2 regions of the Streptomyces hawaiiensis genome follow, and region 1 is predicted to be linked to the other one. Evidence: riboswitches for the same ligand, from Rfam matches in the RefSeq annotation. Region 1 holds a riboswitch; the other holds the start of a gene.
What was found. Region 1 has a riboswitch for ZMP and ZTP ahead of CEB94_RS25065 (glycine hydroxymethyltransferase). Riboswitches for the same ligand answer to the same signal wherever they lie in the genome.
Positions count from the first base shown of each region.

Region 2: it holds a riboswitch for ZMP and ZTP, as region 1 does, so the genes downstream of both, CEB94_RS37730 (bifunctional 5,10-methylene-tetrahydrofolate dehydrogenase/5,10-methylene-tetrahydrofolate cyclohydrolase) here and CEB94_RS25065 (glycine hydroxymethyltransferase) in region 1, are expected to answer to the same signal.

Region 1 is NZ_CP021978.1:5,404,333-5,409,964, reverse strand. Features, by position in the region: gene CEB94_RS41930 (hypothetical protein) at 141-419, shown strand; gene CEB94_RS25065 (glycine hydroxymethyltransferase) at 513-1,961, opposite strand; ZMP/ZTP riboswitch at 1,995-2,080, opposite strand; gene CEB94_RS25060 (glutathionylspermidine synthase family protein) at 2,229-3,404, opposite strand; gene CEB94_RS25055 (hypothetical protein) at 3,421-3,768, opposite strand; gene CEB94_RS25050 (DMT family protein) at 3,893-4,738, shown strand; gene CEB94_RS25045 (antibiotic biosynthesis monooxygenase) at 4,866-5,444, shown strand; gene pabB (aminodeoxychorismate synthase component I) at 5,475-5,632, shown strand, end outside.
Region 2 is NZ_CP021978.1:8,317,554-8,323,185, reverse strand. Features, by position in the region: gene CEB94_RS37750 (S-(hydroxymethyl)mycothiol dehydrogenase) at 1-813, opposite strand, end outside; gene CEB94_RS37745 (ABC transporter ATP-binding protein) at 976-2,730, shown strand; gene CEB94_RS37740 (hypothetical protein) at 2,787-3,074, opposite strand; gene CEB94_RS37735 (nuclear transport factor 2 family protein) at 3,249-3,614, shown strand; ZMP/ZTP riboswitch at 3,708-3,792, shown strand; partial or broken gene CEB94_RS37730 (bifunctional 5,10-methylene-tetrahydrofolate dehydrogenase/5,10-methylene-tetrahydrofolate cyclohydrolase) at 3,799-4,095, shown strand; gene CEB94_RS37725 (CU044_5270 family protein) at 4,096-5,301, opposite strand; gene CEB94_RS37720 (RNA polymerase sigma factor) at 5,294-5,632, opposite strand, start outside.

The DNA of each region.
Region 1 (5,632 bases):
GCAGCCCACGCACGCGGGGACGGAGCGGGTGCCGGAGGGCTGGGCGGAGGGGGACTTCCCGCCGGCGCGGCTCACGGTGGTCTGGGAGACTGTCCGGTGTCGGCGGCTGGCCGAGCACGAACCGGCCGCCGGGCGGGGACGTGGCCGTCGAGCGGCAGGACCAGCTGGTGGTGACCGAAGACGGCGCGCCCTGGGTGCGCTCGGATCCGGCGCCCGCCGTGGAGGACGACGACATCCGCTGGCACCGGGCGCCAAAGTCGGTCTTCGAGCGGCTGGACCTGGCCCGGCTGGTCGGTGACGCGGAGGGCGGGCCCGTGGAAAGCACGGCCGCCGCGGATCTGTCCGGTCCGGCGCGGGGCGATGTGCGGTGGGCGGGCTGGTGGCCGGGCTCGCGGCCGGTGTCGGCGGCGTGCTGCTGATACGCCGCGCGGCGGCCCGGCGGGAAGCCGGACCGCCGCGGGAGGAGCCGTGTCAGGTCCTGGTCGACCTGGACGGGTGACGAGCCGTGGGCGTCAGCCCAGGTCGATCTCCGGGTACAGCGGGAAACCGGCCACGAGGTCGGTGGCGCGGCGGGAGATCTCGTCGGCGACCTTGGCGTCGAGCACGTGGGCCGCCTTGGAGGGAGCGCCCGACTTGGTCGTGCCCGGCTCCGTGGTGGTGAGGACGCGGTCGATGAGGCCGGCGACCTCGTCCATCTCGGCGGTGCCCAGGCCACGCGTGGTCAGGGCGGGGGTGCCGATGCGGATGCCGGAGGTGTACCAGGCGCCGTTCGGGTCGGCGGGGATGGCGTTGCGGTTGGTGACGATGCCCGAGTCGAGCAGGGCGGCCTCGGCCTGGCGGCCGGTGAGGCCGTAGGAGGAGGCGACGTCGATCAGGTTCAGGTGGTTGTCCGTGCCACCGGTCACGAGGGTCGTGCCGCGGCGCATCAGGCCCTCGGCGAGGGCCCGGGAGTTGTCCACGATGCGCTGGGCGTAGTCGCGGAAGGACTCCTGGCGGGCCTCGGCCAGGGCCACGGCCTTGGCGGCCATGACGTGCGGGAGCGGGCCGCCGAGGACCATGGGGCAGCCGCGGTCGACCTGGTCCTTCAGGGAGTCGTCGCACAGGACCATGCCGCCGCGGGGGCCGCGCAGCGACTTGTGGGTGGTCGTCGTCACGATCTGGGCGTGCGGGACCGGGTCGAAGTCGCCGGTCAGGACCTTGCCCGCGACCAGGCCGGCGAAGTGCGCCATGTCGACCATGAGGGTCGCGCCGACCTCGTCGGCGATCTCGCGCATGATCCGGAAGTTCACCAGGCGGGGGTACGCCGAGTAGCCCGCCACGATGATCAGCGGCTTGAACTCACGGGCGCTCGCGCGCAGGGCCTCGTAGTCGATCAGGCCGGTGGCCGGGTCGGTGCCGTAGGAGCGCTGGTCGAACATCTTGCCGGAGATGTTCGGGCGGAAGCCGTGGGTGAGGTGGCCGCCGGCGTCCAGGGACATGCCGAGCATGCGCTGGTTGCCGAAGGCCTGGCGCAGCTCCGCCCAGTCGGCGTCGGTCAGCTCGTTGATCTGGCGGACGCCGGTCTTCTCCAGGAAGGGCACCTCGACGCGGGCGCCGAGGACGGCCCAGAAGGCGACGAGGTTGGCGTCGATGCCGGAGTGCGGCTGGACGTAGGCGTGGCGGGCGCCGAAGAGTTCCTTGGCGTGCTCGGCGGCGAGGGACTCGACGGTGTCGACGTTGCGGCAGCCAGCGTAGAAGCGGCGGCCGATGGTGCCCTCGGCGTACTTGTCGCTGAACCAGTTGCCCATCGCCAGGAGCGTGGCCGGGGAGGCGTAGTTCTCGGAGGCGATCAGCTTGAGCATCTCGCGCTGGTCGGCGACCTCCTGGCCGATGGCGTCCGCCACGCGGGGTTCCACGGCACGGATCACGTCGAGGGCGGCGCGGTAGGCGGTGGAAGCGGTGGAGAGGGGCTCGGCTGACATGTGTGGACCTCCGGACGTTGCGTTCAGCGTTCACGGTACGGCCCAGGCGCACGGCACTCATCTCTCGGGCCGCTCCCCGATGGTTCGTCCATCCCAGCGCGCCAGTCACGGCCCTCGGTCAGCCTACCGGGTGGGGTGGGCGGGGGGCGTCCGCCGGGTTGCTCTTCGGTGCCGGGTGCGGGTCGCATGTGGTTGATCGCGCCCACGCGGCGAAGCCGCACATGTCACAGCCCCGCGCCCCTTACAGGCGTGGGCCCTCAGCCCCTCTTAGAGGATCACGTGGGGCAGGAACCTCGCGTACTCGTCGGTGATCAGGCCTGAGGACTCCCTGATGCCCAGACCCGCCGACTCGTTCTCCACCACCCACGCGCCCAGGACCACTCGGTTGCCGTCGAAGTCGGGGAGCGGGGCCAGTTGCTGGTAGCAGCAGGGCTCGTCGCGCAGGGCGGGGGCGGATCCGGGCTCGTGGACCGTGACGCCCGCACCCTCTCGGCCGAGGAGGGGCTTGGCGACCCAGCCCGGCAGGTCTCGCGGGCCGTCCAGGTACGCCGGGAGGAGGTTGGGGTGGCCGGGGTAGAGCTCCCAGAGGACGGCGAGGAGGGCCTTGTTGCTGAGGAGCATCTTCCAGGCCGGCTCGATCCAGAGGGTGGAGCCCGTGCCGCCGCCGTTGTCGAGGGTGTCGAGGACGTGGTCGGCGAAGCGGTCGGTGGTGAGCCATTCCCAGGGGTAGAGCTTGAAGACGCTGCGGATGAAGCGGAGGCGCTGGTCGACGAAGCGGCCGGAGAGGCGGTCCCAGCCGATCTCCTCCATGGAGATCCAGTCGGTGGCGAGGCCGGCCTGCTCGGCGGTCTCCTTCAGGTAGGCGACCGTCATCATGTCCTCGCCGAGTTCGTCGGCGGAGGAGTACGCGAAGTAGAGAGGGCTGCCCGGCGGGAGCAGGGCGGCCTGCTTCTTCCAGGCGCCGATCAGGCGTTCGTGCAGGGAGTTCCACTGGTCCGCGCCGGGGAAGCGTTCCTCCATCCAGAACCACTGGGGTGACGCGGCCTCCACCAGTGAGGTGGGGGTGTCGGCGTTGTACTCCAGGAGCTTGGCCGGGCCGGTGCCGTCGTAGCGGAGGTCGAAGCGGCCGTAGACGGAGGGGAGTTCGGCGCGGCGGTGCCAGGCCTCGGCGACCGTGCGGGCGACGCGGGGGTCGGTGATGCCCAGGTCGGCGAAGCGGTCCTCCGTGACGATGTGCTCGGCGGCCGCCAGGCACATGCGGTGGAGGTCCTCGACCACCTCTTCGAGGGCCTCGATCTCCTCCAGGGAGAAGACGTAGTACGCACTCTCGTCCCAGTAGGGGCGCAGGGAGTCGTCGGGGTAGCGGGTGAGGGGGTAGATCAGGCCCTGTTCCTCGACGGTCCGCTGCCAGCCGGGGCGGGGCTCCATGGTCCGGCGTTCCATCTGCCGTGCCCGCCCGTCAGCCGCCGCCGCTGCCGGAGCAGCCGAAGCCGCCCCGGTCGACGGCCTCGCTGCGGCTGAAGGTGCCGTTGTCGGCGTAGCCGCCGCTGGTGTCGGCGTCGTAGTACCAGTCGGCGTCGGTGGCCGTGGCCTTGCCGGTCTTCTTGCGGCCCTTGCCGGAGGAGGACGTACCGGACGAGCAGTTCTTGTCGGCGACGATCTTGTAGCCGTTGATGTAGTCGTAGCTGTCCCGGTCCACGCAGCGGCGGTCGGGGTCGGAACCGCACGCGGACAGGGCCGCCGCGAGGACGCCCATGCCCCCCAGCACCACCGTGCTCGAGCGCAGCCTTCGCCGTGTTTCAGCCATGTGCGTGCTCCCCCAGTCTCCCCGTCGTGCACTGACAGACGGTCAGCCTAGAGATCGGTGTGAACGGGCGCGCATGGCCCCCCGTCGGCAGCCGCTCCCCTACTGTCGATTTGTGATTTTTGGAATGGTGTGTGCCCTTGGTGCGGCCGTCTGCTTCGGTACGGCGACGGTGTTGCAGGCGATCGCCGCGCGGTCGGCGGCGGCGACCGGCCCGGGCGGGGACCTGGCACTGCTGTGGCGGGCGCTGCGGCAGTGGCGGTATCTGGCCGGCCTCGCGCTGGACGGGCTCGGTTTCGTACTCCAGATCCTCGCCCTGCGGTCCGTGCCGATCTACGCCGTGGGGGCGGCGATGGCCGCGAGCCTCGCGGTGACGGCCGTGGTCGCGGCGCGGCTGCTCAAGGTGCGGCTGAGCCGCGTCGAGTGGGCGGCGGTGGCGGTGGTGTGTGCCGGGCTCGCGCTGCTGGGGCTGGCGTCGGGGGCGGAGGGCGACGAGGCCGGGCCGGCCGGGCTGAAGTGGGCGATGCTCGGGGCGGCGGGTGGGGTGCTGCTGCTCGGGGCGGCGGGCGGGCGGCTGCCGGAGCGGGGGCGGGCGCTGGCGCTCGGGCTGGGGTCGGGGCTCGGGTTCGGGGTGGTGGAGGTGTCGGTGCGGCTCATCGACGGGCTGTCGCCCGGTGAGCTGTTCCCCAATCCGGCGACGTACGCGCTGCTGCTCGGCGGCGGGGCCGCGTTCCTGCTGCTGACCTCGGCCCTGCAGCGCGGGTCGGTGACGACGGCGACGGCCGGGCTGGTGCTCGGAGAGACCGTCGCGCCCGCGCTGATCGGTGTGGTGTGGCTCGGGGACCGGACGCGGCCGGGGCTGGGGTGGCTGGCGATCCTCGGTTTCGCGGTGGCGGTGGCCGGGGCGCTGGCGTTGTCGCGGTTCGGGGAGGCGCCGGTGGAGGCGGAGGAGCGCGCTGTCGCACCGCGGTGAGCGGAAGGGCTTTCCCAGCTGTGGAAAGTCTTCGCCTTCCGGACAATCTTCCAGCTGCCTTGCGAAGAACCGGAAAATTGTTTGTTGAATCTTGAACGCGCGGTGAGCGCTTTCCGTACGGGACGGCGTGACCAGTAATCCAGTCACGGTCACCGTGGCCTATCGCGTGACGCCGGGCCGTGCGGCCGACTTCCACTCCTGGGGGTGGGCCTTACTGGGCGCGACCGCGCGGCAGCCGGGGTTTCTGGGGGGTGGCGTACTTGTCGACGGAGGGGCGGAGTGGCATGTCGTCTATCGCTTCGCCAGCGAGGGTTCGGCCCTGGCCTGGGAGAAATCGCCCTCCCGGGAACAGTGGGACGCCCGACTGGAGGGGGTCGCCCGGGAGGCGGAGCGCCGGAGGGTGCCGGGTGCCCGGGCCTGGTTCGACGCGCAGACCCTTACACCCGCGCCACCGGCTCCGCCGTCGAAATGGAAACTGTGGTTCGTGAATATGAGCGCGGTTTTCCCGCCGGTGCTCCTGTTCAATCTGACGGTGCTTCCCTATCTCGGTGACCTCAATGCACTGTTTCGCACGCTGTTGTTGTGTCTGTGTGTGACGGCCCTTGTCACCTGGATTCTCATGCCGCGGCTCCAGCGTTTCTTCCGGAAATGGCTGTACCCGTCGCTCCAGGCGCTGCGCGGGCGGCACAAACGCCGGGCCACATAGGCCCGCGAACGAACAGAGGGAGGTGGGCGGGTGAAGACCCTGCTCATCGACAATTACGACTCTTACACGTACAACCTGTTCCAGCTGATCGCCGAGGTCAACGGCGAGGAGCCGGTCGTGGTCCGGAACGACGCGCCCGTCGACGGTCTTCCTGATCTCCGGGCGTTCGACAATCTCGTGGTCTCCCC
Region 2 (5,632 bases), 2.9 Mb from region 1:
GTCACGGGCGTAGAAAGCCTGCTTGTACGTCTCCGGGCGGCCGACGGCCTCGATGACGACGTCCGCGCCGAAGCCGCCGGTGAGCTCGCGGATCGCCTCGACCGGGTCGTTCTCGCGCGAGTTGACGGTGTGGGTGGCGCCCATGGAGCGGGCGGTCTCCAGCTTGCGGTCGTCGATGTCGACGGCGATGATCGTCGCCGCCCCGGCCAGCTGCGAACCGGCGATGGCCGCGTCGCCGACACCGCCGCAGCCGATGACGGCGACCGAGTCGCCCCGGCCGACGTTCCCGGTGTTGATCGCGGCGCCGATGCCGGCCATCACACCGCAGCCCAGCAGCCCGGCCACCTGCGGGGCGACGCCGGGGTCGACCTTGGTGCACTGCCCGGCCGCGACCAGCGTCTTCTCCGCGAAAGCCCCGATACCGAGAGCCGGCGACAGCTCCTGGCCGGTCGAGGCGAGGGTCATCTTCTGCCGGGCATTGTGGGTGTCGAAGCAGTACCAGGGCCGCCCGCGCAGACAGGCCCGGCACTTCCCGCACACCGCACGCCAGTTGAGGATGACGAAGTCACCCGGCTCGACGTCGGTGACGCCGGCGCCGACGGCCTCGACCACACCCGCGGCCTCGTGGCCCAGCAGGAACGGGAACTCGTCGTTGATGCCGCCCTGCTTGTAGTGCAGGTCGGTGTGGCAGACCCCGCAGGCCTGCACCCGCACCACGGCCTCGCCCGGGCCGGGGTCGGGCACCACGACCGTTTCGATCCGCACCGGCTCGTCCTTGCCTGGGGCGATCACGCCGCGTACTTCCTGGGCCATGGTGCTGACTCCTTCGTCGGCCGGGGTCCGTTCCTTCCCGACCCTACGCGCGACTGATCGGTAAGGGGTGCGGATCGGCCACCCTCCGCTGTGCGGAAAGGGCAGGCCGCGCGGTTCGGCGGCGACATAGCCTGAACGCTCCGCCGACGCCGAGGGAGCGCCGTGAGCATCGCAGAGACCGAGACCGCCACACCCGCGTGGCGGCAGCTCCTCGGATACGTACGGCCGCACCGCTGGTCCCTGTTCGCCGGCGCGCTGCTCTCGCTGGTCACCGGGGCGACCGGGCTGCTGCTGCCGCTGGTCGCGCGGGGCCTGATCGACGACCTGTCGCACGACCGGGCCATCACCGGCGCCCTGCTCGCCATGTCGGCCCTGGTCGTGGCCAACGCGGCGCTGGGCGCGCTGGGTTCGTACGTGCTGACCCGCACCGCCGAGTCGGTGGTGCTCGGCGCGCGGCGCGCCCTGTCGTCGTATCTGCTGCGGCTGCGCATACCGGCCGTGGACCGCAGCGAACCCGGGGACCTGATGGCCCGCATCACCTCCGACACGACCCTGCTGCGCGCGGTCACCACCGACTCGCTGGTCGGCCTGGGCACGGGCGGGCTCACCCTCGTCGCCACGGTGGTGATGATGGGTTTCGTGGACGCCGTGCTGCTCGGCGTCACCCTCGCCGTGATCCTGGGCGCGGGCGTGGTCCTCGGGGTGATCGTGCCGCGCATCAACCAGGCGAGCCGGCAGGCGCAGAGCGCGGTGGGCGTCATGGGTGCCTCGCTGGAGCGGATCCTCGGCGCCCTGCGCACCGTGAAGGCGTCCGGTGCGGAGCACCGCGAGGAGCGGACGCTGCACGAGGCGGCCGAGGAGTCGTGGCGGCAGAGCGTGCGGGCCGCCAAGTGGTCGGCGGCCGCGGGCAACACGGCGGGGCTGGCCATGCAGATCGCCTTCATCACGGTGCTCGCCGTGGGCGGCGCGCGGGTCGCGACCGGCGCGGTCGACGTGGGCACCCTGGTGGCGTTCCTGCTGTACGTCTTCTACCTGATGTCACCGATACAGCAGGTCGTCGGCGCCATCACGCAGTACCAGACGGGCGCCGCGGCCCTCACCCGCATCGAGGAGGCGCTGCGCCTGCCCTCCGAGCCGGCCGCCGAGGCCGCACCGCTGCCCTCCCCCGGCGCGCAGCCCGCCGCCCTCACCTTCGACGACGTCCGCTTCCGCTACGCCGACGACCTGCCCTACGTCCACCACGGGGTGACGTTCACCGTGCCCGCGCAGGGCATGACGGCGTTCGTCGGCCCCTCCGGCGCCGGCAAGACCACCGTCTTCTCCCTGATCGAGCGGTTCTACGACCCCGAGACCGGTGTGATCACGCTGGACGGGCGGGACCTGCACGACTGGGAGCTGCCCCGGCTGCGCGCCGCGATCGGCTACGTCGAGCAGGACGCGCCGGTCCTGTCGGGCTCACTGCGGGACAACCTGCTGCTGGGCCATCCGGAGGCGGACGAGGACGCCCTCGCGCGGGTGCTCAAGACGACCCGGCTCGACGGCCTGATCTCCCGGCTGCCCGCCGGCCTCGACACGCTCGTGGGGCACCGCGGCACCAAGCTGTCCGGCGGTGAGCGGCAGCGCGTCGCCATCGCCCGCGCGCTGCTGCGCCGCCCCCGACTGCTGCTGCTCGACGAGGCGACCTCGCAACTGGACGCGGTGAACGAGGCGGCGCTGCGCGACACCGTCGCGGACGTGGCCCGGACGACCACGGTCCTCGTCGTGGCGCACCGGCTGTCCACGGTGACGATGGCCGACCGGATCGTGGTGATGGACGCGGGCCGGGTCCGGGCCGTCGGCACACACCGTGAGCTCGTGACGGCCGATCCGCTCTACGCGGAGCTGGCGGCGACGCAGTTCCTGGCCACCGCGGACTGAACGCGGGCGTGCGGGAGGTCCGCCCGGATCCGGTCGGACCTCCCGCACGCGCGGCGTCAGCGGACGTTCGGAACGAAGCCGAAGACCGGGGAGCCCAGACCGACGACATGGTTCAGCTGGTCGAGGTCGTTGAGGCGGTTGAGCCCGGCCGGCTGCGAGGAGGGCCGCGGGATCTCGTCCCTGTGCTCGGCGGGGATGTCGCTCACGGTCAGCGAGTCGAGCGTGGCCATCGGGCTGAGCGGGCTCTTCGCTTCCGCGTCGGCCGCGTTCGCCATCGGCGCGGCGAGGCCGGTGACCCCAGCGGCGAGACCAACGGCGGCGGCGATACGCCGCGTTGAGATCATGCCTTTCGCAACGCGGGCGGGCCCCCCGGCGGACACGGGCGGGCGGTGCCCCTCACCCGTCAGGCCCGGTGCCCCGGCTGCGTTTGCCGACCCCGCCGGGCGGGAGGACGCTCGTCAGGAGAGGCCTTTCGCGGCCCGCTCCCGTCGGGCCGCGGCCCTTCGAAGGAGGTCATCATGGGAACCGCGGCAGACCCCGCCTTCGACCGGGAGACCCTGCGCCGGGGCGTGGAAGGACAGACCCCGGACATCCTGCTCTCCCTGTACGCCGACGACGCGGAGCTTCGCATCGTGGACCGCACGACCCAGCCCAGCCACCCCAAGGTCCTGCACGGCCGGGACGAGATCGGCCGGATGCTGGACGACGTCTACAGCCGCGACATGTCGCACAAGCTGGAGCGGTGCGTCATCCAGGGCGACGAGGCGGCCTACAGCGAGAGCTGCGAGTACGCGGACGGGGTACGCGTCCTGTCCGAGTCCATGATCGCGCTGCGCGGCGGCAAGATCGCCGAACAGACCCTGGTCCAGGCCTGGGACGAGTAGCGGGAGCCTTGCCGTGCTCGGTTAGGTCGTGTCCGCGAGGTCCCGTCGTTCGCCCGGAGGGCAGGCGGGACCTCGCGGACACGACCTAGGATGGGGCCGGGCCGTGACTGGCGCCGAGGTGGAGCACCACCGGGGAGCGGCCCCGCGGAAGTCGATGCCGTGCGCCTGGGCGAAGCAGCACACCAGCTACTGCCACTCGCGCACGCGGGACCTGTCGGCGGCCGTGCGCGAGGCCGACATCGTGGTGGCCGCGGTGGGCAGGCCCCGCCTCGTCCACGGCCAGGACATCAAGCCCGGCGCCGTGGTCATCGACGCCGGGTACAACGCGGGGAACGTCGGCGACGTCGAGTTCGACTCCGCCGTGGAGCTGGCCTCGCTGATCACACCGGTGCCGGGCGGCGTCGGTCCGATGACCATCGCCACGCTGCTGGAGCAGACGGTGGAGGCCGCCGCCCGGCAACTCGGTGTCACCGGGGTGTGATCAGCGCATCCAGGCGCTGTACGACATGACGGCGCCCTTTTCGACGCCGTACTCGGGATCCGGGCTGCTGAGGGTGCTCTCCAGCCCGAGGACGGCGCCGGTGGCCGGGTCCATGATCAGCATGCGGCGAACGCCGCGCGAGTCGTTCACGTAGGCCTGGCCGCGTCGGCCCAGCCGGTCGGTCACCTGGCCGGCCGGCCGCAGCCCCTCCGCGCCGGCCAGGAGCCGGGCCAGCACCGCGCTCTCCCGCGCGCCGAGCGTCCAGTGGTCCAGCAGCGTCGCCGTGGCGTCCAGCAACTCTGGCGTGGTCAGCGTGTCGATGGATTGAGCCTCCATCAGGTAGGCGCGCAGCCGCGCCGGGTCATGGGGCGGGGGCGACTCGGGCGGGGCGTCGCTCCAGCTGGGCGGGTAGGTCTGGTCGAGGAGGACGTGACGGTCGTCGACGAGCCGCGGTGCGCCGTCCTCGTCGGAGAGGACCGGACGGCCGGGGCGCCTCGGGTCGGTCGCCACGACGAGTTCGGTGTGGCTGCCGTCCGGCCGCCAGCGCACGATGCGCTCCTCGGGCAGGGTGATCGGGGGCTTGTCGTCCGACATTCCCAGGCTCCAGGACTGCACGTGCGTGCCTTTGCGCAGCCGGGCCGCGCCGTCGGCCGCAGCCTCGGCCGCGGCGCGGTCGGCCAGCCGGTCCAGCGGTACGGGTGTGGAGCCCGACTCGATCACCAGCGGGCGGGGCGCGGCGACCGCGGACGTGGTGCTCGGGCCGCTCAGCACGAAGGTGAGGGTCAGGGCGGCGACGACGGCCGAGGCGACCAGCCCCCAGGCCAGCCGGGACCCCCACACCGATCGGGACCACGGCCGGAACCGGCCGGAACCGGGCGGCAGCCGGTCCCGCAGACGACCGGAGGGCCACCCCGGCCGAGCCCGCAGGCGGGCCGAGGAGAGGCGCCGCCGGTCTCGCAGACGACGACCGGAGAGGAGACTCCGCCGGTCCCGCGGACGACCGGAGAGCCACCCCGGCCGAGCCCGCAGGCGCCAGGAGGGCCGGTCCCCCGGGTCCCGCATCCGCCCGGAAAGCCCGTCCCCCGGGTCCCGCAGCAGCCGCTCGAGGCGAAGCTCGGCCTTGTGATCCAGAGGACCGTCGCCGAAGTGTGGGCCGTCGGGCGGCACCGGGTCGGCGCCGCGCAGCAGTTCGAGTTCGTCAGCCATGGCCGTGTTCCTTCGGGGCGGTCATGCAGGAGTGCTCAGCGATCGGGTACCGGGACTCGGGACGCATCCGGTCGATCTCCGCTCTGAGGCGGCCCCGGGCGCGGTGCAGCCGCATGGCGGCGGCCCGGCTGCCGCAGCCGAGGGCGACGGCGACCTCCTCGATACCGAGTTGCTCCCAGGCCGTCAGGCGCAGCACCTCCTGGTCGGCGGCGGAGAGCCGGGCGAGTGCCTCGTGCACCCAGCCGCCGGGCGTGTCGGCCTCGGGGCCCGCCGCGATGTGCCGGCCGTGCGCGGTGTGGTCGTTGCCGAGCCGGTCGACGAGCCGGCGGCG